DNA from 2 places in the Leifsonia sp. Soil_N53 genome. Region 1 is predicted to be linked to the other one. Evidence: predicted binding sites of a transcription regulator. Region 1 holds the regulator's gene; the other holds the start of a gene.

Evidence for each region. Region 1 encodes LexA, which represses DNA repair genes until DNA is damaged. Its sites were predicted from a motif close to TCGAACANNTGTTCGA; they were not measured.
Region 2: AC3A3H_RS13745 (DUF6504 family protein) is a predicted target of LexA. The motif match lies at 4,515-4,530, and genes of this name have one in related genera.

What each region holds. Positions count from the first base shown of each region.
Region 1 is NZ_JBDGMM010000048.1:2,248-17,913, reverse strand. It holds gene AC3A3H_RS06470 (CinA family protein) at 1-177, shown strand, start outside; gene AC3A3H_RS06465 (helix-turn-helix domain-containing protein) at 363-674, shown strand; gene AC3A3H_RS06460 (DUF3046 domain-containing protein) at 739-963, shown strand; gene recA (recombinase RecA) at 1,152-2,231, shown strand; gene AC3A3H_RS06450 (regulatory protein RecX) at 2,450-3,178, shown strand; gene miaB (tRNA (N6-isopentenyl adenosine(37)-C2)-methylthiotransferase MiaB) at 3,243-4,904, shown strand; gene miaA (tRNA (adenosine(37)-N6)-dimethylallyltransferase MiaA) at 4,901-5,872, shown strand; gene dapF (diaminopimelate epimerase) at 5,882-6,760, shown strand; gene AC3A3H_RS06430 (class I SAM-dependent methyltransferase) at 6,846-7,463, opposite strand; gene hflX (GTPase HflX) at 7,553-9,088, shown strand; gene AC3A3H_RS06420 (methylenetetrahydrofolate reductase) at 9,316-10,347, shown strand; gene metE (5-methyltetrahydropteroyltriglutamate--homocysteine S-methyltransferase) at 10,344-12,698, shown strand; gene AC3A3H_RS06410 (metallopeptidase family protein) at 12,787-13,137, shown strand; gene lexA (transcriptional repressor LexA) at 13,144-13,812, opposite strand; gene AC3A3H_RS06400 (LysM peptidoglycan-binding domain-containing protein) at 14,046-14,444, shown strand; gene AC3A3H_RS06395 (histidinol-phosphate transaminase) at 14,679-15,666, shown strand, end outside.
Region 2 is NZ_JBDGMM010000064.1:38,925-54,590, forward strand. It holds gene AC3A3H_RS13725 (error-prone DNA polymerase) at 1-921, opposite strand, end outside; gene AC3A3H_RS13730 (DNA polymerase Y family protein) at 921-2,513, opposite strand; gene AC3A3H_RS13735 (hypothetical protein) at 2,513-3,211, opposite strand; gene AC3A3H_RS13740 (DUF3097 domain-containing protein) at 3,286-4,131, opposite strand; gene AC3A3H_RS13745 (DUF6504 family protein) at 4,205-4,495, opposite strand; gene AC3A3H_RS13750 (DUF1707 SHOCT-like domain-containing protein) at 4,599-5,102, shown strand; gene AC3A3H_RS13755 (VIT1/CCC1 transporter family protein) at 5,136-6,239, opposite strand; gene AC3A3H_RS13760 (helix-turn-helix transcriptional regulator) at 6,236-7,216, opposite strand; gene AC3A3H_RS13765 (cation diffusion facilitator family transporter) at 7,256-8,224, opposite strand; tRNA gene AC3A3H_RS13770 (tRNA-Leu) at 8,304-8,388, opposite strand; gene AC3A3H_RS13775 (M20/M25/M40 family metallo-hydrolase) at 8,515-9,849, shown strand; gene AC3A3H_RS13780 (undecaprenyl-diphosphate phosphatase) at 9,860-10,723, shown strand; gene AC3A3H_RS13785 (proteasome assembly chaperone family protein) at 10,753-11,679, opposite strand; gene AC3A3H_RS13790 (HAD family hydrolase) at 11,769-12,476, shown strand; gene AC3A3H_RS13795 (tRNA (adenine-N1)-methyltransferase) at 12,473-13,528, shown strand; gene AC3A3H_RS13800 (FKBP-type peptidyl-prolyl cis-trans isomerase) at 13,615-14,535, shown strand; gene AC3A3H_RS13805 (helix-turn-helix transcriptional regulator) at 14,556-15,605, shown strand; gene AC3A3H_RS13810 (helix-turn-helix transcriptional regulator) at 15,598-15,666, shown strand, end outside.

The sequences.
Region 1 (15,666 bases):
GGTCCCGACCCGCAGGGCGGACGTGAGGTCGGCACGGTCTACCTGGGCGTGTCGTCGGCCGCCGGCACCCGCTCCGTCGAGCTGGTCCTCGCCGGCGACCGGCAGTCCATCCGCGCCCAGACGGTCGCGCGAGCGGTCGGTGAACTGGCCGCGGAGCTCGGCATCGAGAGGCACTGACACCCCTTCGCGGGGTCCGCTCGGACCGGCCGCGGAGCCCAGGGAATACCTACTGTTTCAGTCTCGTTACAGGTCGTTGCATTCACAACAAAAGCCCAGTCGTCGCGGATATCGTGACTGACATGGATGCGGTACAGTTGGCATCCATTCGATACGTCGGCAGGGTAGAAGAAGGAGGCTCCGAAATGATTCTTGTACGTCAGGAAATCGGCGACGTGCTCAGGGACTTCCGCCTGCAGAAGGGCCGCACCCTCCGCCAGGTCGCGAGCAAGGCGAGTGTCGCCCTCGGCTACCTCAGCGAGGTCGAGCGCGGTCAGAAAGAGGCCTCGAGCGAGATCCTCGCCTCGGTGGCCGACGCGCTGGAGACCCCGGTGTCCGTCATCATGCGCGAGGTCGGCGACCGCATCGCGGTGCTCGAAGGTCTCGAGCCCGTCATCCCCGACACCATCCCCGACGACTTCGTCTCCGCGATGGACGCGAACCTCGTCTCCCGCTGATCATCCACGACATTCCCGAGGGCGCCCCGCACGAAGCGGGGCGCCACTCGTTTAAGGTGAACCCATGAAGTTGAGCGAGTTCCAGCGCGCCGTCACCGACGAGTTCGGCTCGGGATACGGACAGGCGCTGCTGACCGACCTCGTGCTCGGGGAGCTCGGCGGACGCACCGCGCAGGAGGCGCTGAACGCCGGCATCCCGGCGCGCGAGGTGTGGCTCGCGCTGTGCCGCGAGACCGGCGTGCCGCAGTCGCACTGGTACGGCGCGGGCAAGCCGGCGCCCCAGCGGTAATCCTTTCCGTGCGCTTTCGCGCGACACGCCGGTTCGAACCGCTCGAAGATATGTTCGGATCTGAGTAGACTCCTGCACAGGCGGCAATCGAAAACGAGTTGTCCACGAATCGATCGGTCGACGCCTGGAGTGTCGGCGGTCGGCCATACAGTCGAACTCGTCAGCGAAGTCCACGAAGGAGAACCGCAATGCCATCACCCGCAGACCGCGAGAAGGCGCTCGAGACCGCACTCGCCCAGATCGACCGTCAGTTCGGCAAGGGCTCGGTCATGCGACTGGGCAGCGACGAGCGCGCCCCCGTCGAGGTCGTCCCCACCGGGTCGATCGCACTCGACGTCGCCCTCGGAATCGGGGGTCTGCCCCGCGGCCGCATCGTCGAGATCTACGGTCCGGAGTCCTCCGGCAAGACCACGCTGACGCTGCACGCGATCGCCAACGCCCAGCGGGCCGGCGGCATCGCGGCCTTCATCGACGCCGAGCACGCGCTCGACCCGGAGTACGCCCGCAAGCTCGGCGTCGACATCGACGCCCTCCTCGTTTCCCAGCCCGACACCGGTGAGCAGGCGCTCGAGATCGCCGACATGCTCGTCCGTTCCGGCTCCATCGACCTGATCGTGATCGACTCCGTCGCCGCGCTCGTGCCGCGGGCCGAGATCGAGGGCGAGATGGGCGACTCCCACGTCGGTCTCCAGGCGCGCCTCATGTCGCAGGCGCTCCGAAAGCTGACCGGTGGGCTCAACCAGACGAACACCACGATGATCTTCATCAACCAGCTGCGCGAGAAGATCGGCGTCTTCTTCGGAAGCCCCGAGACCACCGCCGGTGGTAAGGCGCTCAAGTTCTACGCGTCGGTGCGACTCGACATCCGTCGCATCGAGACGCTGAAGGACGGCACCGAGGCGGTCGGCAACCGCACCCGCGTCAAGGTCGTGAAGAACAAGATGGCGCCGCCCTTCAAGCAGGCCGAGTTCGACATCCTCTACGGTGTCGGCATCTCACGCGAGGGCAGCTTGATCGACTTCGGTGTGGAGCACGCCATCGTCAAGAAGTCCGGCGCCTGGTACACGTACGAGGGCGACCAGCTCGGTCAGGGCAAGGAGAACTCGCGCAACTTCCTCATCGCGAACCCCGACATCGCCGCCGAGATCGAGAACAAGATCCTGATCAAGCTCGGGGTCATCGCCGATCCGAACGCGGTCGCGGCGCCCGCGGAGGCGGACAACGTGGACTCGCTGGAGAAGAAGCTGCAGGCTCGTAAGGGGGCCTGATCACGCGACGGCGCTGACATCGGCGGCACCGGCAACAGCGGGACGGGCATCAGCGGGAGACGAATGAGGAGGGGGCTGTCGTGGTCGTGAGATTTCCTTCCGAATCCTCGGGTGCTGGGGGCGAGGGGGCTGACCATGTGGCTCCGGTGACGCCGTTGCGTCGGGCGTCGGCGTCCGCGAAGCGAGAGCGTTCGGGTGAGCCGCGCGTGGTGCGACCGGTGGCGGAGCTTCCGGGGGCGCAGGACTCGCGGGCTGCGGGTTCGGGTGATGCGGCTGAGCAGTCGAGCAAGTCGGAGCACTGGAACAAGCCCGGGCAGGGGAGCACGTCAGGACAGTGGAACAACACGTGGGCGGCTGAGCCTGCGCAGGGTTCCGGCACGGTCGACGCGACCGCTTCGTCCGACACCGGCACCGTGTCCGACGCCGGCACCGCCTCCGCAGACGACCAGGAGACCGAACGGCTGGCGCGCAAGGCGTCGGGGCTCACCATCCGCCAGCTCGCGCGGCGGGGGATGTCGCGCTGGGAGTTGGAGCAGCTGCTCACCAAGCGTGAGATCGATCCCGAGGTGTTCGCGCCCGAACTCGATCGGCTCCAGGCGATGGGCGTGATCGACGACGCGTCGCTCGCCGCGACGCTGGCGTTCACCCAGCACAGCCGCAAGGGGCTCGGGCGGTCGGCGATCGAGCTCGACCTCAAGCGGCGGCACATCGACCCCGAGCTGATCGAGGAGGCAGTGGCCGATATCGCGGACGAGGACGAGCTGGAGCGGGCGACCGAGCTGGCCGTCAAGCGGATCCGGCAGCTCTCGTCGTACGACGACGAGACCGCGCGGCGGCGGCTGCACGGGTTCCTGGCGCGCAAGGGCTACGACTCCTCGGTGGTCCGGCAGGCGATGGACGCGGCGTTCGCCACGCGTGGGCGTCGCGGCGGAGTGCGATTCCAGTAGGCGCGAACGGGGGCCGGGCGGTCGTTCGATTCCGGTCCCGGTCGAACGTAGAATCGTACGCATTATGAGCACCATCGAGTCGAGCACCGTCAAGCGTCGCGTCGAGCTGAGTAGCGCCGAGCCGAGCACCGCCGAGCAGGGCCACGTCTTCGAGCCGTCGCCGGCCGCCCTGACGGAGGACGGCCGTCCCCGGACCTACGAGGTGCGCACCTTCGGCTGCCAGATGAACGTGCACGACTCCGAACGACTCAGCGGCTCGCTCGAGGCCGCCGGCTACGTCCCGGCCGACGGCGCCGAGGCGGACATCGTCGTGATCAACACCTGCGCGGTCCGCGAGAACGCTGACAACAAGCTCTACGGCAACCTCGGTCACCTCGCCGGCGTGAAGCGTCGCCACGCGGGCATGCAGATCGCGGTCGGCGGCTGCCTGGCCCAGAAGGACAAGAACGTCATTCTCGAGAAGGCGCCGTGGGTCGACGTGGTGTTCGGCACGCACAACATGGGCTCGCTGCCCGGTCTGCTCGAACGCGCGCGGCACAACGACGCCGCGGAGATCGAGATCCTGGAGTCGCTCGAGACCTTCCCGTCCACCCTGCCGACGAAGCGCGACTCGTCCTACTCGGGCTGGGTGTCCATCTCGGTCGGCTGCAACAACACCTGCACCTTCTGCATCGTCCCGTCGCTGCGCGGCAAGGAGAAGGACCGCCGCCCGGGGGACATCCTCGCGGAGATCGGCACCCTGGTCGAAGACGGCGCCATCGAGGTCACCCTGCTCGGCCAGAACGTCAACTCCTACGGCGTCGAGTTCGGCGACCGGCAGGCGTTCAGCAAGCTGCTGCGCGCGGCCGGTCAGATCGAGGGCCTGGAGCGCATCCGCTTCACCAGCCCGCACCCGGCGGCCTTCACCGACGATGTGATCGACGCGATGGCCGAGACGCCGAACGTCATGCCGCAATTGCACATGCCGCTGCAGTCCGGCTCCGACCGCATCCTGCGCTCCATGCGCCGGTCCTACCGCTCGGAGAAGTTCCTCGGCATCCTCGACCGCGTGCGCGCGAAGCTGCCGGACGCGGCGATCAGCACGGACATCATCGTCGGATTCCCCGGCGAGACCGAGGAGGACTTCCTGGAGACGATGCGCGTCGTCGAGCAGGCGCGGTTCGCCTCGGCGTTCACGTTCCAGTACTCGATCCGCCCCGGCACGCCCGCGGCCGACATGGCCGACCAGGTGCCGAAGGAGGTCGTGCAGGACCGGTACGACCGCCTGATCGCCCTCCAGGAGCGCATCTCGCTGGAAGAGAACGAACGCCTGATCGGCCGTGAGGTCGAGCTGCTGGTGGCCAACGGGGAGGGCCGCAAGGACGCCGACACCCACCGGCTGAGCGGCCGCGCCCGCGACAGCCGTCTGGTGCACTTCGAGCTGCCGGCCGGCTCGGACGTCCCGCGCCCGGGCGATGTCGTCACGGTGCGGATCACGCAGGCGGCCCCGCACTACCTGATCGCGGACAGCGCCGACGGCGCACCACTCGGCATCCGCCGCACGCGCGCGGGCGACGCCTGGGACCGCGCAGAGGCCGAGTCGTGCGCGATCCCGGCGCACGGCGACACCGCGCAGTCGGCCGGCCCCGTGTCGCTCGGCCTGCCCACGCTGCGCCCCCGCGCCCCGTTGACCTCCCCGGGCGTCGGGACGATGCCCATCTACGACCCGTCGGACGGCCAGCGCTGAGCGCGATCGGCGGAGCCGGCGCGAACGACGCCACCACCCCCGTCATCGCGATCGTCGGCGCCACCGGCACCGGCAAGACCGAGCTCTCCCTCGCCCTCGCCGAAGCCCTCCGGGACGAGGGCCGTGCCGCCGAGATCGTGAACGCGGACGCGATGCAGCTCTACCGGGGGATGGACATCGGCACGGCCAAGCTGCCTCCGGCCGAGTGGCGGGGTGTGCCGCACCACCTGTTCGACGTGCTCGACGTCACCGATGAGGCGACCGTCGCGCGGTATCAGCCCGAGGCGCGGCGCATCGTCGACGACATCCTCGGGCGCGGGGCGACGCCCATCCTCGTCGGCGGGTCGGGGCTCTACGTGTCCAGCGTCATCTTCGACTTCCGGTTCCCGGGGACCGACCCGGAGCTCCGGTCGCGGCTGGAGGCCGAGCTCGCCGCGCAGGGGCCGGGGATGCTGTTCCGCCGCCTCGCTGCGCTCGACCCGGAGGCCGCGCAGCGGATCGGGCCGTCGAACGGGCGGCGGATCGTCCGCGCGCTCGAAGTCGCCGAACTGACCGGGGAGTCGGTGAGCGGCGCCCTCCCGGCCGAGCAGCAGCACTGGCGGCCGACCGTCGTGCTCGGTCTTGCCGCGCCGCGCGACGAGCTCGTCCGACGTCTCGACCAGCGGGTCGAGCGGATGTGGCGGGACGGCCTCCCCGACGAGGTGCGCGGCCTGATCCCGCTCGGCCTGGAGGACGGGGTGACCGCGCGCCGGGCGATCGGCTACGCGCAGGCGCTCGCCGAGGTGAAGGGCGAGCTGACCCGCGACGAGGCGATCGCGGCCACGCAGCAGCTCACCCGGCGGTACGCGCGCCGGCAGGTGAGCTGGTTCAAGCGCTACGCCGGCATCCACTGGCTCGACTACGACGACCCGGAGCTCACCGCGACCGCCCTGAGCAGCGTCGCACGCGATGCTGCGGGCGGCCGATAGGCTGGGGCGATGGCGACGCTCCACTTCACCAAGGGTCAGGGGACCGGCAACGACTTCGTGCTCTATTCCGACCCCGACGGTCGCTTGCCGCTCACCCCGCAGCAGATCGCGGCGATCTGCGACCGGCACTTCGGGATCGGCGCCGATGGTGTGATCCGCGCCGTCCGCTCGACGCACCTGCCGGAGGGCGCCGAGGCGCTCGCGGAGGACAACGGCGCCGAGTGGTTCATGGACTACTACAACGCGGACGGCTCGGTCGCCGAGATGTGCGGCAACGGCATCCGCGTGTACGTGCGCTACCTGCTGGAGTCCGGTCTCGCCGAGCTCGCGGACGGCGACACCCTCCCGATCGGCACCCGGTCGGGAGTGCGCGACGTCCAGCGCAACCTCACCGGGTTCCAGGTCGACCTCGGCCGCTGGAGCCTCGACGGCGGCGAGCCGCTGGTCCGCGCCAAGGAGCTGCCGGTCGCGCGCCCGGGCCTCGGCATCGACATGGGCAACCCGCACGTGGTCGTCGCGGTCGCCGACGAGTCCGAGCTGGAGGCCGCCGATCTCACCTACATCCCGCACATCGAGCCGGAGCCCGAGGACGGCGCGAACGTCGAGTTCGTCGTGCCGGGGGACCCGCTGGTGCGCGACGGCGTCGGCCGGATCCGGATGCGCGTGCACGAGCGCGGGAGCGGCGAGACCCTCTCGTGCGGCACCGGCGCCGCGGCCGCAGCGCTCGCGGTGCGGCACTGGGCCGGCTCCGGTGCGCCCGACCAGTGGCGGGTGGAGGTGCCGGGCGGCACGGTGGGCGTGCGGATGTTCCCGACGGAGGACGGCGAGCACGTCGCACTCTCCGGCCCGGCTGAGCTCGTCTACACGGGCACGCTCGAGCTCGCCTGACCAGACGAGCACGCTCGACCGACCGAACTCGACCGACCGAACTCGACCGACCGAACTCGACCGAACGAACTCGTCAGTCCGCCGCTCAGTCCTCGGCAGCCCGCCGCGTGCGCAGCACCCGGTACCCCTTGGAGATCGCGGCCCGCGTCGTGGTCAGCTCCGGCATCGTCGCCTGGATCCAGCGCTGCAGCGAGTCGCTGCCGAGGTTGCGCTGCACGACGAGCCAGGCGTCGGAACCCGGCTCCAGTCGGGGCAGCCAGCGCTGCAGGATGTCGTGCAGCTCGTTCTTGCCGACGCGGATGGGCGGATTGGACCAGATCGTGGTGAATTCCACCGACTCGGGAACATCATCGGGCGTCACGGGGTTAACATTTGTGAGACCGAGCTTCTGCGCATTCCGGCGCACCACGTCCAAGGCTCGGGTGTTGACGTCGACCGCCCAGACGGTCGCATGAGGGGATTCGAGAGCAAGTGTGAGAGCCAGAGGCCCCCAGCCGCAGCCGAGGTCGAGGAACTGACCGCCGGGCGGCGCGGAGGGGACATGGTCGAGGAGCACTCGCGTACCCATATCGATGCGCTCGGGGCTGAAGATCCCGTTCGCCGTCACCAGTTCGTACGTCTGGCCCGCCAGGCGTGCGGTGAACGGCCGCAGGTTCAATTCGCTCTCGGGAGCGGGTGAGAAGTAGTGATCTCCGCTGGCCATATAGAGGACCGTACAGGACGCGGACCCGCAGACAAACACAGCAGAACAGACAGACTAGGGTGTACCCCACCTGGATCAGGGGACAGTGAATGACCGAACGAACAGATTTCGAAGAACAGACCGCCGAAGCCACCATCGACCGCACCGCCGACGACGTGGTCGCGCGCGTGCTCGCCACCCAGCAGAACCGCGCCACCGTGACGCTGTTCGGCTCCGGAGCGCAGGCGCTGCAGTCCGACGACACCGACGGCGACGGCCACGACGGCGAGCAGTTCGAGCGCGAGGAGCGCGCGGCTCTCCGCCGCGTCTCCGGGCTCTCCACCGAGCTCGAGGATGTCACGGAGGTCGAGTACCGGCAGCTCCGCCTGGAGAACGTCGTGCTCATCGGCGTCTACTCGCAGGGCACGCTGCAGGACGCGGAGAACTCGCTGCGCGAGCTCGCCGCCCTCGCCGAGACCGCGGGCGCCGCGGTGCTCGACGGCCTCCTGCAGCGGCGGCCGCATCCCGACCCCAGCACCTACCTCGGCCGCGGCAAGGCCGAGGAGCTGGCGGGGGTCGTCCGGGCGCTCGGTGCGGACACCGTCATCGCCGACACCGAGCTCGCGCCCAGCCAGCGGCGCGCGCTGGAGGACGTGGTGAAGGTGAAGGTGATCGACCGCACGGCCGTCATCCTCGACATCTTCAGCCAGCACGCCAAGAGCCGTGAGGGCAAGGCGCAGGTCGAGCTCGCGCAGCTCGAGTACCTGCTGCCGCGCCTGCGCGGCTGGGGCGAGTCGATGTCCCGCCAGGCCGGTGGCCAGGTGGGCGGCGCGGGAGCCGGCATGGGCTCGCGTGGACCGGGTGAGACGAAGATCGAACTCGATCGCCGTCGCATCCACTCGCGGATGGCGAAGCTGCGCAAGCAGATCGCGGGCTTCAAGCCCGCGCGCGAGGCGAAGCGGGCGAACCGCAACCGCAACTCCGTGCCGTCGGTGGCGATCGCCGGGTACACGAACGCGGGCAAGTCCAGCCTCCTGAACCGGGTGACCAAGGCGGGCGTGCTCGTCGAGAACGCCCTGTTCGCGACGCTGGACGCGACCGTGCGCCGATCGGTGACCGCCGACGGCCGCCTGTATACGCTCGCCGACACCGTCGGGTTCGTGCGCAACCTGCCGCACCAGCTCGTGGAGGCCTTCCGCTCGACGCTGGAGGAGGTCGCCGACTCCGACGTCATCCTGCACGTCGTCGACGGCTCGCACCCGGACCCGGCGTCGCAGCTCGCGACGGTCCGCGACGTGATCGGGGAGGTCGGCGCCAGGGACATCCCGGAGATCGTGGTGTTCAACAAGGCCGACCTCATCCCTGCCGACGACCGGCTCGTCCTGCGCGGGCTGGAGCCCGGTGCGATCTTCGCGTCGGCGCGCACCGGGGAGGGCATCGACGAGGTGCTCGCCGCCATCGCGCGCCTGCTGCCGGACCCATCGGTGGAGGTGGAGCTGGTCGTGCCGTACGACCGCGGCGACCTCGTCTCCGCTCTGCACGAGCGCGGCCGGGTGCTGTCGACCGAGTACGTGGAGGACGGGACGCGTGTGCGCGCGCGGATCATGCCCGAGTATCAGTCCGTGTTCGAGCCGTTCGCGGTGTAGCAGCGCACGGCGCCCTCCGGAGGCCGGGCGGAGCCCTCTGTGTCACAAGATGACGCAGTGGGTTCCGCTCGGCCTCCGTCGTTGTTACTGTGCCTACACAACCGAAGCGGGCGACCGCTGACGTGGTGCGACAGCCGAGCCCGGCACCCGCCCGCCCCCTCCCGTTCGACAGCTGCGGCCGTCGGCGAGCGAGGGCGCCCGTGACGCTGATCGACACCCGAGGGACCATGGACTGTACCGACGCGCGGTTCTCGTTCGAGCTCTACCCGCCGCGCAACGAACGTGCCGCCGCCGCATTGCCGGCGACGATCGACCGCCTGGCCGCCGCCGGCCCCGAGTTCATCTCGGTGACCTACGGCGCGAACGGCTCGTCGCGCTCGTCGTCCCTCGACGTGCTGCGCTACATCCTCGAGCACACCGACGTAAGCCCGATGGCGCACCTCACCTGCGTCGGCTCGACGCACTCCGAGGCCAACCGCCTGATCCGGGAGTTCCTGGACGCCGGGATCCGGCGCTTCCTGGCGATCCGCGGCGACCCGCCCGCGGGGCTGGAGCCGGGGGACGAAGGACTCGGCGACATCAAGAGCTCGTCCGAGCTCGTGCAGCTCATCCACCGGGTGCAGGCCGAGCGCGTCCCGTACGACGCGCTCCCCGTGCCCGGGCTGCGCGCGGAGGCGGTGCTCTCGCACCGCGAGCACGTCCAGATCGCGGTCGCGGCCTTCCCGCACGGCCACCCGTCCCGCACGGTGTCGCAGGACATCGACGCGCTGCTGGCGAAGCAGGCGGCCGGAGCCAACCTCGGGATCACCCAGCTCTTCTTCCACGCCGAGGACTACCTGTCGTTCGCGCAGAAGGCCAGGGAGGCCGGCGTGACGTTCCCGATCCTGCCCGGGATCATGCCGGTCACCTCGCCCGCGCGGCTCGCCCGGATGCTGGAGCTCAGCGGCGAGGATCTCCCGAGCGACCTCGCCATCCAGCTCGAGGTCGAGCCGGACGACGAAGGCCGGCGCGAGATCGGCATCGAATGGACGGCGCGGCTGGCTCAGCGCCTGCTCGACGGCGGCGCCCCCGGCATCCACCTCTACACGTTCAACCAGCACACGGCCGTGCTCCAGGTGCTCGAACGGGTGGGGCTGGTGGAGGCCGCACCGACCGCCGCCGACACCCCTGAGACCTCCGCGACCTTCGCTACTCCACTGACCGCACTGTCCACACTGACCACCTCCGCCACCTCGCAGAAAGCAGGCGACCCCGCATGACCGACACCACCTCCGCACGCTCCGCCTTCCCGGTGGGTACCATCATCGGCTACCCCCGCATCGGCCGGCGCCGCGAGCTCAAGAAGGCCGTCGAGGCGTTCTGGGCCGGCGCCAGCACCGCCGACGAGCTGGAGGCCACCGCCGCCCAGCTGCGCGCCACCACCCGCGAGCGGCTCGCCGCGCTCGGCCTCGGCCGCGCCGACGCCGCCATCCCGGAGAGCTTCAGCTTCTACGACCAGGTCCTCGACGCCGCCGTGACCGTCGGCGCGATCCCGTCGCGGTTCGCCGGGCTCGCCTCGGCCGACGGGTCGGTCGACCTCGCGGGCTACTTCACCATCGCACGCGGCGAGGGCGACAAGGCCCCGCTGGAGATGACCAAGTGGTTCGACTCCAACTACCACTACCTGGTGCCGGAGATCGGCCCGGAGACCGCGTTCCGGCTCGCCTCCGACCGCATCGTGCGCGAGTTCGAGGAGGCGAAGGCCGCCGGCTTCGTCACCCGCCCGGCGATCGTCGGCCCGGTGACCTTCCTCCTGCTGAGCAAGGCGAGCGACGAGGCGCCGGAGGGCTTCCGCCCGCTGTCGCGGCTCGGCGACCTGCTCCCGGTCTACCGCGAGCTGCTCGCCCGCCTCGCCGCCGCAGGCGCGCCGTGGGTGCAGCTCGACGAGCCCGCGCTCGTCTCCGAGAGCATCGAGGAGCCCCGCACCGAGGTGCTGGAGGCCACCCGCGCCGCCTACGCGGAGCTGGCCGGAGCCGCCGAGCGGCCGGCGATCTTCGTCGCCGCCCCGTACGGCAGCCTCGGCGACGCCCTCCCCGTGCTCGCCCTGTCGCCCGTGGAGGCGATCTCGCTCGACCTGGTGCGGGGCGGGATCCCGGCCGGGCTCGACGCCGCGACGCGCAGCGCGCTGGGCGGCAAGACCCTCGTCGGCGGCGTGATCGACGGCCACAACATCTGGCGCGGCGACCTGGAGGCCGCCTTCGGCATGCTCACCGAGCTGCTGTCGCTGAGCGCCGACGTCGCCGTGTCGACCTCCACCTCGCTGCAGCACGTCCCGCACGACGTCGAGGACGAGCCGGACCTCGACGCCCGCCTGAAGACCTGGCTCGCGTTCGCCGACCAGAAGGTCGGCCAGGTCGCCGTGCTCGCGCGCGGCATCGTCGACGGACACGAGGCCATCCAGGACGAGCTCACCGCGGCGACCGCGGCGCTCGCCGACCGCGCCGCCGCTCCTGGCGTGCGCGTGGACGCCGTGCGGGCCCGCGAGGCCGCGCTCACCCGGGCGGACTTCCGCCGCGGCGAGTACAGCGCGCGCCAGGCCGCCCAGGATGAGGCGCTGCACCTGCCGTTCCTGCCGACGACCACCATCGGCTCCTTCCCGCAGACCGCCGACATCCGCCGCTCCCGCGCCCAGCTCGCCAAGGGCGTCATCGACGAGGCCGAGTACCTCGGGCGCATGCAGGCCGAGATCAAGCGCGTGGTCGACCTCCAGGAGGAGATCGGCATCGACGTCATCGTGCACGGCGAGCCCGAGCGCAACGACATGGTGCAGTACTTCGCCGAGAACCTGGACGGCTTCGCGGTCACCCAGAACGGCTGGGTGCAGTCGTACGGCTCGCGCTGCACGCGCCCGTCCATCCTGTGGGGCGACGTGTCCCGCCCGAAGCCGATCACCGTCGACTGGTCGACCTACACCCAGACGCTTACCGAGAAGCCGGTCAAGGGCATGCTGACCGGACCGGTCACCATCCTCGCCTGGTCGTTCGTGCGCGACGACCAGCCGCTCGGCGAGACCGCGCGCCAGGTCGCCCTGGCCCTGCGCGACGAGATCGCCGACCTGGAGGCCGCGGGCATCCGCGTCGTGCAGGTGGACGAGCCGGCGCTGCGCGAGCTGCTGCCGCTGAAGCGGGCGGACCAGTCGGACTACCTGGAGTGGTCGGTGGGCTCGTTCCGGCTCGCGACCTCCGGGGTGGAGGACGCGACGCAGATCCACACCCACCTCTGCTACTCGGAGTTCGGCGTGGTCATCGACGCGATCCGCAACCTCGACGCGGACGTGACCAGCATCGAGGCCGCCCGCAGCCGGATGGAGGTCGTCCACGACATCCAGCGCTCCGGCTTCGAGCACGGCATCGGCCCGGGCGTCTACGACATCCACTCGCCGCGCGTGCCCTCGGTCGCCGAGGTGACCGAGCTGCTGGAGACGGCGCTCAGCGCCATCCCGGGCCGTCAGCTCTGGGTGAACCCGGACTGCGGGCTCAAGACCCGCGGCTACGACGAGACGGTCGCGTCGCTGCGCAACATCATCGCGGCGACCCGCGACGTGCGGGAGCGGGCGGGCGTCACGGCCTGACCCGTCGATACGGCCGAGGCCGGGCGCCCGGTTCCGCTCTCCGCGGATCCGGGCACCCGGCCTCGCGTGCGTCCTGCATGATGGGCGCATGGTGCGCATCCCGGACGACGACTTCGAGACCCTGGTCGACGAGGTGTTCGACGGTCTGCCGGACGACATGGTGCGGCCGCTGGAGAACGTGGCGATCATCATCCAGGACCAGCCGCCCGGCGCACGACCGCGCCTGTACGGCCTCTACACCGGGCATCCGCTGACGCGCCGCGGCGTCTACGGGTTCGGCGAGCTGCCGGACCGGATCACGCTGTTCCGCAACAACCTCGAGGCGTCGTGCGAGACGGTCGAGCAGCTCCGCGAGCGCGTGCGTGTCACGCTCGTCCACGAGATCGGCCATTACTTCGGCCTCGACGACGCCCGCCTCCAGGAGCTCGGCTGGGCTTGACCGCCCTCAGACGGCGCGGAGGACCGCGACGACCTTGCCGAGGATGGTGGAGTAGTCGCCGAGGATCGGCTCGAAGTTCGAGTTGCGGGGGAGCAGCCAGGTGTGGCCGTCGCGCTGGCGGAACACCTTGACGGTGGCCTCCTCGTCGAGCATGGCCGCCACGATGTCGCCGTTCTCCGCCGTGTTCTGCGTGCGGACGACGACCCAGTCGCCGTCGCAGATCGCGGCGTCGATCATCGACTCGCCGACCACCTTGAGCATGAAGAGCTCGCCGTTGCCCACCAGCTGGCGGGGGAGCGGGAAGACCTCCTCCACCTGCTGCTCAGCGGTGATCGGGACGCCCGCGGCGATGCGGCCGACGAGCGGGACCATGGCGGCGTCGCCGACCGGGGTCTGGCTCTCGAAGTCGGGGGTGGCCGAAGGGACGTCGATGAGGATCTCGAGCGCGCGCGGCCGGTTCGGGTCGCGGCGCAGGTAGCCGCTCAGCTCCAGCTGGTTGAGCTGGTGGGTGACGGACGAGAGGCTGGAGAGGCCGACGGCGTCGCCGATCTCGCGCATGCTCGGCGGATAGCCCCGCTGGCTCACCGACCGCTGGATGACGTCGAGGATGGCGAGCTGTTTCTCGCTGAGGTTCTTGCGGCGCCGCGTGCGCGGAGCCTGATTCTCGTTCGACACGCTCGTCCCTTCGTGGCCGTCGCCGTCACCCGGAGGAACCGAATGTCGGTGGTGCCTGGTTGTCTTTCCTCCAGACAATCGAAACTGTATCCACAGTACGGCTGCCCGACAAACATGTGTTCGAGTGTGTCTCGAAATTCATGCGGGTTTTTTCACCCGGACGAGGATTGCGGTCTCGAACATTCGAAGATATATTCGGAACATGGCTTCGACCGAAGCCGTTGGAGGTCACGATGAGCACAGCAGTGATGAGCACAGCAGTGATGCACCACGTTGGGATGAACAACGTCGAGGTGAGTGGCGCACAGGCCGCTGGGCGTGTGCGGCTTCGGCTGACCCGGCGCGGGCGGTTCGTGCTGACGATGCTCGCGGCACTGCCGATCGTGATCGGGGCGTTCGTGTTCGCGCTCAACGGCGGCGGCGCGGCTGCGACCGGTGAGCAGACGCACGCGACGTTCCATTACGTGACCGTGCAGTCGGGTGACTCGCTGTGGTCGGTCGCCTCGCGACTGGCGCCCAAGGCCGATCCGCGTGACGTGATCGCCGACCTGGTGAACCTCAACGGTCTGTCGTCCGCCGTGGTCACGCCCGGCCAGCAGCTGGCGATCCCGGCACAGTACGACGCGAAGTAGGGGGGCGGGCGCCGTTGGTGCTTCGCCGCCAGGACCACCCCGCGGCGACGGCGCCGCCACCTCCTCGATGCACTCGCCTTCAGGAGAAACGGCACGACATGCCCCACGATCTCCTGCGGTTGGGGGTTCGGCAGGAGATTTGGGTGGGTTCTCCTTTCTGCGGGAGGGGGCGCGGCGGGTGCAGCGGGGCGTCATACGGCGGGAGCGTTCAGCGGCGCTGGTTAGCATTGAGAGGTGACCTCTCTCTCCGATCTTCCGATCCGTGATGACTTGCGCGGTCGCACCCCGTACGGGGCGCCGCAGAAGGTCGTGCCCGTCGCGTTGAACGTGAACGAGAACACACATCCCGTTCCGGAGGACGTCGCCGCCGACATCGTTGCTCGGGTCGCCGTCGCGGTGACAGGGGTGAACCGCTACCCGGATCGCGAATTCACCGAGCTGCGGGAGGCGTTCGCCCGCTACCTCGGGCACGGGCTGACGGCCGAGCAGCTCTGGGCCGCCAACGGGTCCAACGAGGTGCTGCAGCACATCCTGCAGGCGTTCGGCGGACCGGGACGCAGCCTGCTCGGGTTCGCGCCCACCTACTCCATGTACCCGCTGCTCGCCTCCGGAACCGGCACGAGCTGGATCGCGGCCGGTCGGGATGCGGACTTCGAGCTGTCGCCGGAGACCGCGGCGGCCGCGGTGCGCGAGCACGATCCGGACATCGTGATCCTGTGCTCACCGAACAACCCGACCGGGACTCCGCTCTCGCTCGAGACGATCGAGGCCGTCTACGCTGCCGCGCGCGGCATCGTGATCGTGGACGAGGCGTACGCGGAGTTCATGCCGGAGGGGGAGCGGTCGGCGCTCACGCTGCTCCCGGGCCGCGAGCGGCTGCTGATCTCCCGGACCATGAGCAAGGCGTTCGCGTTCGCGGGGGCCCGCGTCGGCTACCTGGCCGCCGACCCCGCCGTGGTCGACGCGCTGCGCCTGGTGCGGTTGCCGTACCACCTGTCCGCGCTGACCCAGGCCGCCGCGCTCGGCGCGCTCGCGCACGCGGACGAGATGCTCGCGATGGTCGGCGAGATCCGCGCGCAGCGCGACCGCCTGGTGGTGGAGCTCGCCGAGCTCGGCTACCTGCCGCACCGCAGCGGCAGCAACTTCGTCCTGTTCGGCGGCGTCGACGACCCGCATGCGGTCTTCGAGGCACTGCTGGAGCGCGGGGTGCTCATCCGCGACG
Region 2 (15,666 bases), on a different contig from region 1:
GAACCGGGCCGCCATCTCCCGGCCGCTGCGCAGGTGGGCGGCGGCGGAGGCCGGCAGCCAGCCGTCCATCTCGTCCAGGCTGCGGCGGGCGCGCACCGCCGAGACCGCCGTCGCGAGCGGGTACTGGGCGGGAGTGGCGTAGTGCACGTTGTTGGTGGCGACGACCGGGAGGCCGAGCCGGCCGGCGATCCGGGCGAGCACGTCGTTGTCGGTGCTGTCGCGGGGGGCGCCCTGGTCGATCAGCTCGACCAGCACGTTGTCGCGCCCGAACAGCTCGGCGAGCCGGGCGACCTCCCGCTCTGCTGCCCGCTCGCCGTGCTCGGCCAGCGCGAGCCGCACGTCGCCCTTGCGGCAGCCGGTGAGCACCATCCACTCGCCGCCGGACTGCTCGGCGAGGGTGGGGAGGTCGTACACCGGCCGGCCCTTCTCCTCGCCGGCGAGCTGGCCCGCGGTGATGGCGGCGGCCAGCCGGTGGTAGCCGGACTGCTGCCGGGCGAGCAGGACGAGATGGCTGCCCTCCGGGTCGGCCTCGCCGTTCTGCGGCCGGCTGAGCGAGAGCGACAGCTCGGCTCCGAACACGGTCTTCACCCGCTCGTACGCCTCCGCGGCCTCGGCGAGCCGGACCACCCCGTACAGGCCGTCGTGGTCGGTGAGGGCGATGCCGTGCAGCCGCAGCCGGGTGGCCTCCTCCAGCAGCTCCTCGGGCGCGCTGGCGCCGTCGAGGAAGCTGAACGTGCTGTGCGCGTGCAGCTCGGCGTAGGGCACGTGCCCGGCGTCGGGCTCCTCCGGCATCGGCTGCGGCACGTACTTCTGCCGCTTGCGCGACGACGGCCGCTCCGGCTGCTCCTGCTCGCTGACGCGCCGCCCGCTCAGCCGCCGCTCGAACTCGGCCCACGGGATCGGCGGGTTGTTCCAGCCCATCAGTCGTACCTCGCCTCGGCGAACCAGGCGGTGCCGGACAGGGCGAGCAACCAGGCCGTCCCGTCGGCGTCGACGAGCTGGAAGCGGTGCATGGCCCTGGCGAGCGTCGCATCCCACCAGCGCTCGCGCACCGGCCAGGGGCCGGCCCAGGAGTCCACCGGCCGGGCGTCGCGGGCGGCGCCGGTGGGGGAGAAGCTCACGATCGGCGCGGTGACGTCGCCGCGGTCGGTGACCTCCACCGGCTCCCCGGACTCGCTCAGCACCGCCACCGGCCGCGGCACCTCGAACACGGTGGAGGGCGCTGGCGCGGGCAGCGACCCCGGCCACGGCCGGTCGGAGCGGGCGACGCCCACCGGCCGGTCGCCCCACGGCACGAGCACCTGCCGGTCGGACAGCGCCCGGCCGCCGCCGATCGTCGCGGTGACGACGGCGTCGTGGCCGAGCATGCCCTGCACCCGGGTGAGGCCGTGGTGGATGCGCTCGTCGGCGCCGCCGCCCCACAGGCCGTCCTCGTGGTGGCCGATGTCGTCCACCGCCTCCGGGGCGACGGCGACCTTCGCGATCGGGGAGGCCAGCCCGGAGTCGATGGAGCCGGAGCCCTGCAGCTGCCAGCGCACGCGGTCCACCACGTCGGAGGCCGAGAACAGCCGGGGGTGCTGCCAGCTCCGCTCGCTCACGTGGCCGCGCTCGTCGGTGACCTCGATGCGCAGCGAGGTGCACACCAGACCGGCCTTGGTGAGGCCGGCGACGAACTGCTCGGCCGTGCCGCGGAACGCGAAGGTCACCTGGTCGACCCGGTCGAGGGGAGGCTCGAACTCGATCGCCCTGTCCAGCACCTTCGGCGGGGTGCGCGGCACCACGGCGGCGCCGTCCATCCCGCTCGCCAGGTCGTGGGCGTGCTCGCCGCGCTCCCCGAACCGCTCCCGGACGTCCAGCCGGTCGAGCCGCGCCAGGTCGCCGAGCGTGCGCAGGCCGAGGCGGCGCAGCAGCGGGGTGAGCTCGGCGAGGCCGAGCTGGGCGACCGGCAGCGGGGCGAGGAAGGCGGGGGAGCCGCCGGGCGGGACGATGCGGACGCGGGGCGCGGTCTGCGCGATCCCCGTCGAGCGTGCCGCCTGCTCGGCGGCGAACGGCCCGTCGGCGATCCCGATCCGCACGTCGTCGAGCGTGAGCCCGAGCGTGTCGGCCAGCGCCTCCAGGCAGCGCAGCAGCTCCGCGGCCGCGGCCTCCTCGCCGCCGTAGTAGCGCGCGGGTCCGCGCGCCCGCAGCACGCAGGTGCCCGGCCGCACCGCCTGGACGCCCGGGGTGATCTCCTCGATCGCGGTCAGCACCGGCTCGAAGGCGCGCGCGTCCAGCAGCTGGTCGTAGAGGACGATCTCCAGCTGCGGGCAGCGCGACTGCGCCTCCCTGACCCGGAGCCCGCGGGTGACGCCGTCGGCGCGGGCGTGCGCGGAGCAGGCGAACACCATCCCCTTCTCGACCAGCGCCAGCGGCACGTCCGCGGGCAGGTCGAGGCGCTGCCGGGCGGCGATGACCGGCCAGTCGGGGCACCAGAGCACGATCGCGCGGGTGACCTGCCGCCCCGTGGGTGACATCACTGGCTCACCGCCTCCAGCCGGGTGGGCGCGGAGGCGCGGAACGTCTCGTCCATCGCGGGCAGCCAGAGCTCGGCGCTGCGGCGTGGCCCGGCCCCGCCGCGCGGTGCGGCTTCCACGGTCACGCGCCGGGAGGAGAGGTAGCCGGCCCCGGCGCCCAGGCCGTCCCAGCCGCTGCGGACCACGGAGAGCGCCGCCTCGGCCTGCGGCCAATCGCCGGCGACCACGAGCGTGGCCTCGCGCTGCCGCAGGCGCGCGGTCAGCCGGGCGACGTCGCCGCTCGCCGGCCGCTCCGGCGGGGCGACGGCGATCACGCCGAGCACGTCGGCCATCGCGGCGGTGACCGTCAGCCACTGCTGGCCGGGATGCGGCACCAGCACGAGCCGCTCCAGGTCGATGCCGAACCGCCCGGCGGCCTCCGCCCCGAAGTCGGGCATCCCGACGACGCCGCACCAGGCGCCCGCGGCGCTCGGCCCGGCGAGCATCGCCATCAGGAGCGTGGTGGAGCCGTGGACCGTGTAGGCGGCGCCGGCCTTGAGCGCGCCGCCCGGCAGCAGCGCGGCGAGGGCGGGATGCGTCTCCAGCCGCCGCGCGTCGAGCTTCGTCGCCTGCATCTGGCGGATGCGCGACTGCAGCTCGTGCACCTGCGCCCGGTCGGCGACCGGGTCGGGGAAGGTGTGTGCGACTGCCAGGGACATACATCTATTTTCGAACACATGTTCGAATACCGCAAATGTATTCTGATGCGCGAAGGTGCGCTGCGGGCTGCGCCCTACCGCGCCACCGGCTCCGTCACGAAGTCGATCAGCCGCTCGACCCGGCCGAGGAGTTCCGGCTCCAGGTCGGCGTAGCTGCGCACGCGGCCGAGGATGAGCTTCCAGGCCCGGGCGGTGTCGGCCTGCGTCTCGTGGGGGAGGCCGAGGGCTGCGCAGATGCCGTGCTTCCACGGCACCGAGCGCGGGATCGACGGCCAGGCCTCCAGCCCGACCCGCGCCGGCTTCACCGCCTGCCAGATGTCGATGTAGGGATGGCCGACCACGAGCACGTGCGCGCCGAACGGCCCGCGCGCCACCTGTTCGGCGATCCGGCTCTCCTTGGAGCCCGGCACCAGGTGGTCGACCAGCACGCCGATCCGCCGGCCGCGGTCCGGCGCGAACTCGCGCACGATCGCGTCCAGGTCGTCCACGCCCTCCAGGTACTCCACGACGACGCCCTCGACGCGGAGGTCGTCGCCCCAGACGCGCTCCACCAACTCGGCGTCGTGCCGCCCCTCCACGAAGATCCGGCTGGGCAGGGCGACGCGCGCCTTCTGCTCGCCGACGGCGAACGACCCGGAGGCCGTGCGCCCGCGACCGGCCGGCGCGCGGCCTGGCACGACCAGCTTCACCGGCTCCCCGTCGATGAGGAAGGCCGCGCCCAGCGGGAACACGCGCTTCGCCCCGAAGTAGTCCTCCAGCTCGACCGTCTGCGCCTCCAGCCGGACGATGGCCCCGCAGAACCCGGTGGCGGCCTCCTCCACGACCAGGTCGCGCACCGCCTCGACGGTCGGCACGGTCTTGCGGCCGGCGTTCTTCCAGTCGCTCGCCAGCACATCGGATCCGTAGCGGTCGTCGTCCATCACGTTGAGAGAGGCTAGGGGATGGGCGCCGCGGGAGGGCGGAGGCTCCCCGTGAGCGGGCGGATGCGGTCGCCTAATCGAAGATCCGCACCAGCCGCCAGCTCCGGTCGTCGGCGTCGTGCCGCACGTCGAACACGTACGCCACCCCGCCGTCGCTGGTCGCCTGGAACCGCCAGCCGCCGATCTCCCGGGGCAGCGCCCCGATGCCGTAACGGTGCTCGCCGAACGGCCGCCACCACGCGCAGATCTCGGCCCACACGGTCGGGGTGTCGCTCACCCGGTACCGCGTCGAACGCCAGACCAGGCGGGTCGGGATGCCGTCCTCGGTGGTCCACACGGCCACCGCCTCGTCGATGTCGGTCATGAGCGGGCGCTCCTCTCGATCGAACGTATGTTCGAATGCAAGTGTAAGCCAGAGGGCCGACGTGCGCACCCGGAGGGCACCCCCGCCTGCCATACTGAGCCGCATGACAGACTTCGGGGATCCGTCGAGCGCCTCGCTGCGCCTGAGCAACGACGAGAGGGAGCGCGCCGTCGCCGCGCTGCAGTCGCACGCCGCGCAGGGGAGGCTGAGCGACGCCGAGCTGCAGGCGCGCGTCGCGGGGGCGCGCTCGGCCGTCACGCGGGGCGATCTCCAGCCGCTGTTCGCCGACCTTCCCGGTGCGCTGCACCTGGACGGCGCGGCCACTGCTCCGGGTGCTGCGCCCTCGGCGTCCTCCGCCGCGTGGCAGGCGTCCCAGCCCGGTCCGAGCCCGTACGGCTACCCGCCGGCGCCCGGCGAGCACGGCCGCCCCGCCAATCGCTGGGGACTGCTCGTCGTGTCGATCATGCCCTTCGTCGCGGTCATCCTGTTCTTCGTGACCGGGATGGCGTGGGGCTACGCCTACAGCTGGCTGTGGTTCCTGCTCATCCCGCTGGCCGGGGCGATCGTGTACGGCGTCGACGGGGGAGACCGCCGCAGCAGGCGCTGAGCGGGAGGCTGCCGACCCGGGCGAAGGCGCCGATCAGCCGACCGTCGCCCCGAACAGCAGCCCGAGCACATACGTGGCGGCTGCCGCGCCGTAGCCGATCGCGAGCTGACGGAGCGCGCGCTTGAGCGGCGACGCGCCGGACAGCAGTCCGACGACCGCGCCCGTGCCGAGCAGCACGAGCCCGACGAGCACGGCGGCGACGATGATCGCCGCGGTGCCGGTCAGCCCGAACAGGAACGGCAGGATCGGGATCAGCGCGCCGGACGCGAAGAAGCAGAAGCTCGACAGCGCGGCGCTCCAGCCGTTGCCGATCGCCTCGTGCTCGTCGTCGCCGGCCTTCTGCACCGCGACGGGCGAGGTGTAGGCGCCGAGCGTCGACAGCACGTCGTGGGCGTGCTCCTGGGCCTGCGCCTGGTCCATGCCGCGCGCCCGGTAGACCAGGGTCAGCTCGTTGGCGTCCACGTCGAGGTGGGGGAGAGCGGACCGGGTCGCCGGATTCGGGGTGGAGGCCTCCAGCAGCTCTCGCTGCGAGCGCACCGAGACGTACTCACCCGCTCCCATCGACAGCGCACCGGCGAGGAGGCCGGAGATGCCGGTCAGCAGCACCACGTGGCTCGGCACGCCGCTCGCGCTCACACCGAGCACGAGGGCCAGGTTGCTGACCAGCCCGTCGTTGGCGCCGAACACCGCCGCACGGAACGTTCCGGACAGCCGCTGCCTGCCGCGGGCCGCGAGCGCGCGCACGACCTCCTCGTGCACCTGCTCGTCGGCGGCCATCTGCGGCGTGGCGTCGGCGTCGTCCGCGTACGGCGAGCGCGCCTCCGCGCGCTGGGCGAGCGCGAGCACGAACACCGAGCCGAACCGGCGGGCCAGGAAGCCGAGCATCCGGGTGCGGATGTCGCCGCGCAGCGGCCGGCCGACGTGGTCGCCGAGGAGGTCGAGCCAGTGCTGCTCGTGCCGGCGCTCAGCCTCGGCGAGTTCGAGCAGGATCTCCCGCTCCTCGCCCTCCCGGCGGCCGGCGAGGTCGCGGTAGACGGCGGCCTCGGCGCGTTCGTCGGCGAGGTAGCGTCGCCAGCGCTTGATGTCGGCAGGGGTGGGGGAGGTCGAAGGAATCGGGGTTCGGTCGGGCGTGCTCATCGGGTGTCGAGTCTACCGGCGGCGGCGAAACGATCGCCCCAGAGCGCGGCCAGCTCCCTGACCTCCGCCGGCCCCTCGATCGTGAACGGTGCGCCGGCCGCGGCGAGGCCGAACAGCGCCCACTCGGGGGAGTCTGCGGTGAGCCGGACGCGTGTGCGCGCTGTGCCGTCCGGTGCCGCCGCCTCCGCGGAGGCCGTCGCCCAGCGCCCGATGGCCCGCTCCACCTCGGCGAGCGGTGCGGCGATCACGGCGTCCACGAGCAGGGAGTCCGCAGCGCCGGCGAGCGACTCGCGCACGTATTCGGCGGCGTCAGCCGCGGGCAGCGCGCGCGGCCGGAAGCGCGCCCCGGTCGGCCGCGGCTCGGCCATCCGGTCGAGCCGGAAGCTGCGCCAGTCGAAACGGCCGATGTCGTAGGCGACCAGGTACCAGCGCCGCCCGACCGAGACGAGCCGGTGCGGCTCGACCGTGCGCTCCGACGCATCCCCGTCCCTGCGCACGTAGGAGAAGACCAGCCGCTCCTCGTCCCGGCAGGCCTGGGCCACGACGGTGAGCAGCCCGGCGTCGACCACCGGACCGGGCCGCAGCTCGGAGGCCAGCGTCGCGACCCGGAGGGCGTTCACCCGGCGCCGGAGCCGTGGCGGCATCACCTGCACCACCTTGGCCAGCGCGCGGACGGACGCGTCGGCGACCCCCGCGATGCCGCTCTGGGCGGCGGTGCGCAGCCCGACCGCGAGGGCGACGGCCTCCTCGTCGTCGACCACGAGCGGCGGCAGCGACGCCCCGGCGGCGAGCTGGTAGCCGCCCGCGACCCCGCGCGTGGCGTCGACCGGGTAGCCGAGGTCGCGCAACCGCTCCACGTCGCGCCGGAGGGTGCGCGGCGACACCTCCAGGCGATCGGCGAGCTCCTGCCCCGGCCAGTACCGGTGCGTCTGCAGGAGCGACAGGAGCTGGAGGGTGCGGGATCCCGTGCTGGCCATACCTCCAGTCTGGCGCGTGATCCGGTCGGAATGTGGCCGCTATCGCGATTCCAGCGCGTCGGGATCGTGCGGCAGCAGCGCCGGCAGCCCCCGGCGGGACAGCGTGAGCACCGCCTCGGCGATGTGCTCGTTGCGCTTCAGGTCCTGCTCGACCGTGTACAGGTCGTCGGCGACGTCCGACTCGCGGTCGTCGCCTATCAGGTCGACGGCCGCGACGAGGAACACCCGCTCCGGGCCCACGTACTCGAGGTGCAGGTAGGTGACCTTGTCGACCTGCGGGTTCTGCAGGAGCGCGATCAGCGCCGCCTGGTTCACCCGGTCCGGCGCGGGCTCGCCGAGCAGGAAGCGGCGGTTGCGGTCGATCAGCACGACGGCGACGAAGGCCAGCAGGATCCCGACCAGGATCGAGCCGACTGCGTCGTACACCGCGTCGCCGGTGAGCTCGTGCAGGAGCACCCCGAGGAAGGCGATGACGAGCCCGGTCAGCGCCGCCGCGTCCTCCGCGAACACCGCGCGCAGGGTCGGGTTCGACGTGCTGAGCACGTGCTCCAGCGTGCCGGTGTCGCGCTCCGCCGCCATCGACCTGGCCTGCCGGAACGACTGCGCGAACGAGATGCCCTCGAACACGAATGCCACGGCGAGCACGATGTAGTTGACCAGGTAGTCGGAGTCCGGCTCGCCGGTGCCGAGCTGCGAGAAGCCGTGCAGGATCGACACGACGGCGCCCGCGGTGAACAGGCCGACGGCCGCGAACAGCGACCAGACGTACGCCTCGCGCCCGTAGCCGGTGGGATGGAGGTCGTCGCTGGGCCGCGCCGCCCGCCGCTCGGCCTGCACGAGGAACACCTCGTTGCCGGTGTCCGCCCAGGAGTGCGCCGCCTCGGCGACCATCGACGCCGACCCGGTGATCATCGCCGCGAACGTCTTCGCGAGCGCGACCAGGAGGTTGGCGCCGAGGGCGAAGAGCACCGTCAGCAGACTCTGCGCTGAGCGCTTCCGGGGCGGCATGCACGTCACGATAGACCCGCGGGGGAGAAGCAGACGCGAAAAAGGCCCCGATCAGATGATCGAGGCCTTCTTCTACCGGTGTCCGAGGGGGGACTTGAACCCCCACGCCCTATACGGGCACTAGCACCTCAAGCTAGCGCGTCTGCCATTTCCGCCACCCGGACGGGTGTGTTTTCGGCCGCCGAAGCTTCCGGCTGCCGAAGAAAGACATTAGCACGAAACGCATGGTCGCTCCGACATCGTCGCGCGGCCCGGGCGTGGCGGGACGGGCCGCCCGGTAGCGTGGGGGGATGAGCGACTCTCCCGACACCGCGACCGGGCCCGACACGACGACCGGACTGGACGAGACCGCGATCATCGCGCGCGACCTCATCCGCTTCGACACCACCAACTACGGCGAGGGCCGGTCCAACGGCGAGACCGAGGCGGCGGAGTACGTGGAGGCGAGGCTCCGTGCGCTGGGCCTGGCCCCGCAGCTGTTCGAGTCCGACCCGGGCCGCACGAGCGTCGTCGCCCGCGTCGAGGGGCGGAACCCGTCGAAGCCCGCGCTCGTGGTGCACGGCCATCTCGACGTCGTCCCCGCCGACCCGCGCAACTGGTCGGTGGACCCGTTCGGCGGCGTCGTCAAGGACGGCCTGCTCTGGGGCCGCGGCGCAGTCGACATGAAGAACATGGATGCGATGATCCTGACCGCCGTCGGCGACATCCTCTCCGCGGGGGAGCAGCCCGAGCGCGACCTGGTCCTCGGCTTCTTCGCAGACGAGGAGGACGGCGGCCGGCGCGGCTCGCACTTCCTGGTCGACACCCAGCCGCAGCTCTTCGCCGGCGCGACGGAGGCGATCAGCGAGGTCGGCGGCTACTCGATCGACCTCGGCGGACAGCGGGCGTACCTCTTGCAGACGGGCGAGAAGTCCCTGGTCTGGATCAAGCTGATCGCCCGCGGCCGCGCCGCCCACGGCTCGCGGCTCATCCACGAGAACGCGATCACGAGGCTGGCCGAGGCGGTCATCGCGATCGGCCGGCACGCGTGGCCGATCCAGCTCACCGACACCACGTCCCGGCTCATCGCCGAGCTCGGCCGCCTGCTCGACGTCGACCCGGAGCAGGTCGGTCCCGACGAGGTCGTCCTGCGCACCGGCGCCGCGGCGGGCTTCATCCTGGCGACGCTGCGGGCGACCAGCAACCCGACGCTGCTGGACGCCGGCTACAAGCACAACGTCATCCCGGACACCGCGGAGGCGCTGATCGACATCCGCACCCTGCCCGGCGACGAGGACCGGGTGCTCGCCGAGGTCCGCGAGCTGATCGGCGACGACGTCGAGGTCCAGATCATGCACCGCGACATCGGCCTGGAGGCCGAGTTCGACGGCGAGCTGGTCGACGCGATCACGGCCACGCTGGCGCAGCACGACCCCGGCGCCCCCGTGCTGCCCTATCTGCTGTCCGGCGGGACCGACAACAAGGCGCTCAGCAAGCTGGGGATCACCGGCTACGGGTTCGCCCCGCTGCGGCTGCCGAGCGACATCGACTTCCCCGGAATGTTCCACGGCGTCGACGAGCGGGTGCCGCTTGACGCGCTAGTGTTCGGGAGGTCCGTCCTGCGCGACCTCCTGCGCAGCTACTGAAAGAGCCTTCGTGGAATTCCTCTACGCCATCATCCTGGGCGTCGTCCAGGGACTCACCGAGTTCCTGCCGATCTCCTCCAGCGCCCACATCCGCATCGTCGGGGAGCTGCTGGGCACGGGAGCCGACCCCGGCGCGCGCTTCACCGCGATCATCCAGCTCGGCACCGAGGCCGCCGTGCTGCTGTACTTCTGGCGCGACATCGCCCGGATCGCGAGCCGCTGGTTCCAGGCGCTGTTCGGCCGGATCCCGCGCAACGACCCCGACGCCCGGATGGGCTGGCTGGTGATCCTCGGCAGCATCCCGATCGTGGTGCTCGGCCTGCTCTTCCAGGACGCGATCGAGACCACCTTCCGCTCGCTCTGGATCGTGGCGACGACGCTCATCGTCTTCGGCATCCTGCTCGGCATCGCCGACTGGGTGGGCGCCAAGACCCGGCGGCTCCGCGAGCTCACCTGGGGGCACGGCATCATCTTCGGTTTCGCCCAGGCGCTCGCCCTCATCCCCGGCGTCTCGCGCTCGGGCGGGACGATCACGGCCGGGTTGTTCATGGGCTACCAGCGCCGGGCGGCGGCGCGCTACTCGTTCCTGCTGGCGATCCCCGCGGTCTTCGGCAGCGGCCTGTACCAGCTCTACAAGGCCGTCAAGGAGCCGTGCACGGAGGCGCTGCACGCTGCCGGCAGCTGCACGCTCGAGGTCTTCGGGCCGGTGGAGACCGCCGCCGCGACGGTCGTCGCGTTCGGGGTCGGGCTGCTCGTGATCGCCTTCTTCATGGGCTACATCTCGCGGCGCAGCTTCCTGCCGTTCGTGATCTACCGCATCGCGCTCGGCGTGCTGCTGATGATCCTGCTGGCGACGGGCGTGCTCGCGGCCTGATCGGGCGTCCGGGTGAATTCCTGCGGGATTCAGCCCCGGCGCGGGTCGTCGCCGGCCTTGCCGCCGTCCCGGCCGTCGCCGCGGCGGCGGAGGTAGCGCTCGAACTCCTGCGCGATCGCCTCGCCGCTGGCCTCGGGCGAGTCGACGGTGTCGCGGGCCTGCTCGAGCTGCTGGATGTACGCAGCCATCTCCTCGTCGTCCGACGCGAGTGCGTCGATCCCGGCCTCCCAGGCCGCGGCCTCCTCGACCAGCGTGCCGCGCGGGATCGTCACGTCGACCAGCTCCTCGAGCTTGTCGATGAGGGCGAGGACAGCCTTCGGGCTCGGCGCGTTGTGCACGTAGTGCGGCACGGACGCCCAGATCGAGACGGACGGGATGCCGACGTCCTCCGCACCCTCGGCGAGCGCGCTCAGGATGCCGACCGGCCCCTCGTAGGTGGATCGCTCGATCCCGAGCTCCGCGCGCACGGCGGCCGACTCGCTGGAGGCGAAGACCGAGATCGGCCGGGTGTGCGGCACGTCGGCGAGCATGGCGCCGAGGAAGACGATCACGCCGATGTCCTCGGCGAGGGCGGCATCCATGATCTCGGCGGTGAAGCTGCGCCAGCTGCGCGACGGCTCGGTGCCGAGCAGGAGGTAGATGTTGCCGGCGTTGTCACCCGTCACGTCGAGCTCGGCGTCACCGGCGAGCGCGTCGCCGATGCGCCCGGGGCGCGCAGGACCCATGACGACCGCCGACGGCCAGACCAGGCGCCTGCGGCCGTCGTCGTCGGTGACGACCGGGCGGTTGAACTGGAAGTCGAAGTAGAGCTCGGGGTCCACGTCGGCGATGGGGACCACGTCGAGCTGCTCCTTGAGCGTCTTCACCGCGCCGCTGGCTGCTTCGCCTGCGTCGTTCCATCCTTCGAAGGCCACCACCAGGATGCGCCCGCCGAGGATGTTCTTCGCGTCAGTCACGTCGCCTACTCGTCCTCTCGTCGGCGAGCCGTTCGGCCGCCGTATCCACCAGGATAGGCCCGCCACCCGCCGCGATAGACTTGCCGGTCGTGACCGATCAGACCACGCACCCGCTGCCCGCCGCCGTCTTCTGGGACATGGACGGCACCCTCGTCGACACGGAACCGTACTGGATGGCCTCCGAGCAGGAGCTCGTCAGCTCGTTCGGCGGCACCTGGACCCACGACGACGGGCTGCTGCTGGTGGGCCTGGGCCTCTGGAACTCGGCCGAGATCCTCCGCTCGCGCGGCGTGGCCCTCGAGCCGGACGAGATCGTGCACCGGCTGACCGAGAGCGTGCGGCAGAAGCTCGTCGAGCAGGGCGTGCCCTGGCGCCCTGGCGCGCGCGAACTGCTCCGGTCGCTGCGCGACTCGGGCGTGCGCACGGCTCTGGTGACCATGTCCGTCCGCAGCATGGCGGAGCAGATCGTCGCCACGATCCCGTTCGACGCCTTCGACGTCATCGTCAGCGGCGACGAGGTGACCGACCCGAAGCCGCACCCCGCCCCGTACCTGCGCGCCGCCGAGCTGCTCGGCGTCGAGCCGCACGACGCGGTCGCGATCGAGGACTCCCTGGTCGGGCTGTCCTCGGCGGTGGCCTCGGGGGCCACCACGATCGGCGTGCCGCACATCGTGCCGCTGCCCGAGTCGGACGAGCACACGCTGTGGGACACGCTGGAGGGCCGCACGGCGGGCGACATCGCCGCGGTTGCGGCGGGGCGGCGGCCGGCCGCCATCGATCAGGAGGACGCACGATGAGCGACAGCACGACGGCCGACGGTCGCCGCAGCTCCGGCCCGTTCCGGGTGGGGGACCGCGTCCAGCTGACCGGCCCCAAGGGCCGTATGAACACCATCACGCTGGAGCCGGGCAAGCTCTTCCACAGCCACCGCGGCGTGCTCGCCCACGACGCGATCATCGGGCTGCCGGACGGCTCCGTGGTCGTCAACAACGCGGGCGTCGAGCACCTGGCGCTCCGTCCGCTGCTCAACGACTTCGTGATGTCGATGCCGCGCGGCGCCGCGATCATCTACCCGAAGGACGCCGCGCAGATCCTGGCGCTGGCCGACATCTTCCCGGGTGCGACGGTCGTGGAGGCCGGCGTCGGGTCCGGGGCGCTTTCGCTCTGGCTGCTGCGCGCGATCGGGCCGGAGGGCCGGCTGCTCTCGTTCGAGCGGCGCGACGAGTTCGCCGACGTGGCCCGCGCCAACGCGGCGACGTTCCTCGGCAGCGATCCGGGGAACTGGACGGTCACCGTCGGCGACCTGCAGGAGCAGCTCACCGCAGCGGTCGAGCCGGCCAGCGTCGACCGGGTCGTGCTCGACATGCTCGCGCCGTGGGAGACGCTCGACGCCGTCACCGCCGCGCTCAAGCCGGGCGGCGTGGTGCTCTGCTACGTCGCGACCGTCACCCAGCTCTCCCGCGTGGCCGAGGCGATCCGGGCGACCGGCGACTACACCCATCCCCAGTCGAGCGAGACGATGGTCCGCGGCTGGCACGTGGAGGGCCTCGCCGTGCGCCCCGACCACCGCATGATCGCCCACACCGGCTTCCTGATCACCGCGCGCCGCCTGGCGCCGGACACCGTACTGCCCGAGCTCAAGCGCCGCCCGTCGAAGAGCGACTACGACGACGCCGACGTCGAGGCCTGGACGCCCGGCGCGCTGGGCGAGCGCCAGTCCAGCCCGAAGAGCCTGCGCAAGCGCATGCGCGAGGCCGAGGCGAGTGCGAGCCTCGCGCGCGACGGCGCCACTGTGGACGCCGCCGACGCCGAGTCCGCCGGTGACGAGCGCGACCCGCACGTCGACTAGCATGGTGGAGGTCGTGAGGCGCTCCGTCTGACCCGCCTCCCCGCCGCTCGCATCGAAACCCCACCGCTCGCATCGAAAGAGGACCCGTGCGCAGAGCTACCGCACTCGGAAGATCGTCCGTCGCCCTCCTCGCCGTCGGCATCGCCGCCGCGGCGCTGACCGGATGTTCGTCCAACCCGAACGCCGACTGCGGCTCCGCTCTGAAGAGCGGCCAGGCGTCGTCGCTCGTGACCGCCACGGGACCGATCGGCAAAGAGCCGAAGATCACGATGCCGACGCCGATCGACACCACGACCTCCCAGCGCACGATCCTGACGACGGGCACCGGCGCGCCGGTGATCAACGGCCAGATGGTCGAGATCCAGTACACCCTGCTCGACGGCGAGACCGGCCAGGTGGGCGAGAAGGGCAGCTACGGCGGGGACTCCACGCCGATCACGATCGGCAACTCCAACGCCGCGATCAGCAAGGGCCTGCTCTGCGCGCCGGTCGGCTCGCGCGTCGCCGTCGCGATCTCGCCGAAGGACTCCGGCGGCGCCGGGTCGGGCAACACGACCATCCTCGTGGCCGACATCGTGCACGCCTACCTCCCGGCGGCGAACGGCGCCGTCCGTCCGTCGGTCTCGGGCTTCCCGACCGTCGTGCTCGCGCCGACCGGCCAGCCGGGCATCACCATCCCGTCCTCCGGCGGGGCTCCCAAGTCCGTCCGCACCGAGACCCTCAAGGAGGGCGACGGCGAGGAGGTCAAGGCGACCTCGCAGGTCGTGCTGCACTACACCGCGGTCGGCTGGGACCAGAAGAACGTCGTGATGAGCAGCTGGCAGAGCAAGTCGCCCGACATCGTGGCGATGAGCAGCGGGCAGAGCGCGCTCAACCAGGCGCTGCCGCAGGAGGTCCTCAAGCCGCTGATCGGCCAGAAGGTCGGCTCGCAGCTGGTCATCGAGGCGCCGGCCAACGGCAACGTGCCGGCCGCCGCCTGGGTCGTCGACATCCTCGGCGTCCGCTGAGTCCCGACTAGGATGGTCGGGTGCCCCGATCCTCCTCTTCGCCTGCGCGCGTCCCGGTCGAGGAGCGTCTCTTCAGCCTCGTGCTGGCGCTGCTCGCGACCGAGAACGGCCTGACGAAGAACGAGATCCTCTCGACCGTCCAGGGGTATCGCCAGCGTTACGAGTCGCACGGCGACAACAGCAGCCTGGAGCGCCAGTTCGAGCGGGACAAGGACGACATCCGCGAGCTCGGCGTCCCGCTGGAGACCGTCGAGTCCCCGGAGGCCGCAGGCAACAACCAGCTGCTGCGCTACCGCATCCCGAAGGGCGCATACGACCTGCCGCAGGACGTGGTGTTCTCCCCGGAGGAGATCACGCTGCTCGGCCTCGCCGCCACGGTGTGGCGCGAAGGGTCGCTCTCCGGGGAGTCCCGGCGCGCGCTGATGAAGCTGCGCTCGCTCGGCGTGGAGGCGGACGAGCCCGTCGTCGGCTACGCCCCGCGCCTGCGCGCCAGGGAGAGCGCATTCGAGCCGCTGAGCCAGGCGCTGGAGCGGAACGCGATCGTCCAGTTCCCCTACCTGAAGCCGGGCGAGAGCGCCTCCCGCGTACGCTCGGTCGCGCCGCTCGCGCTCGTGCAGCACCAGGGCCGCTGGCACCTGCAGGGCATCGACCAGGACGCCGGCGGTTCGCGCACCTTCCTGCTCTCCCGCATGGTCGGCCCGGTCAAGCTCACCAATCGCACCTTCACCCCCGAGGGCGACGACTTCGCCGAGCGGGCGCTGCAGGACCTGGAGCGGATCTGGGCGGCGAACGTCGCCGAGATCGAGGTGACGACGGGGACGGACGCCGCGACCCGGCTGCGCAAGCGCTACGGCGACGCCGTGCCGGCCGAGCACGAGGGTGCGGCCTTCCGGCTCACGGTGAACTTCTCCGATATCAACATCCTCGCCGACCAGCTCGCGGCCTTCGGCCCTGAGGTGCTGGTGCTCTCGCCCGAGGAGCTCCGCGGCAAGGTCGTCGAGCGGCTGACCGCGGTGGCGGAGGCCCACGAAGGCGCGCCCCGCACGGGGGAGGGGACCGGCCGTGGCTGAGCGCGGGCGCCCGATGCAGGCGCAGGACAAGCTGGCGTTCCTGCTGGCCCTCGTCCCGTAT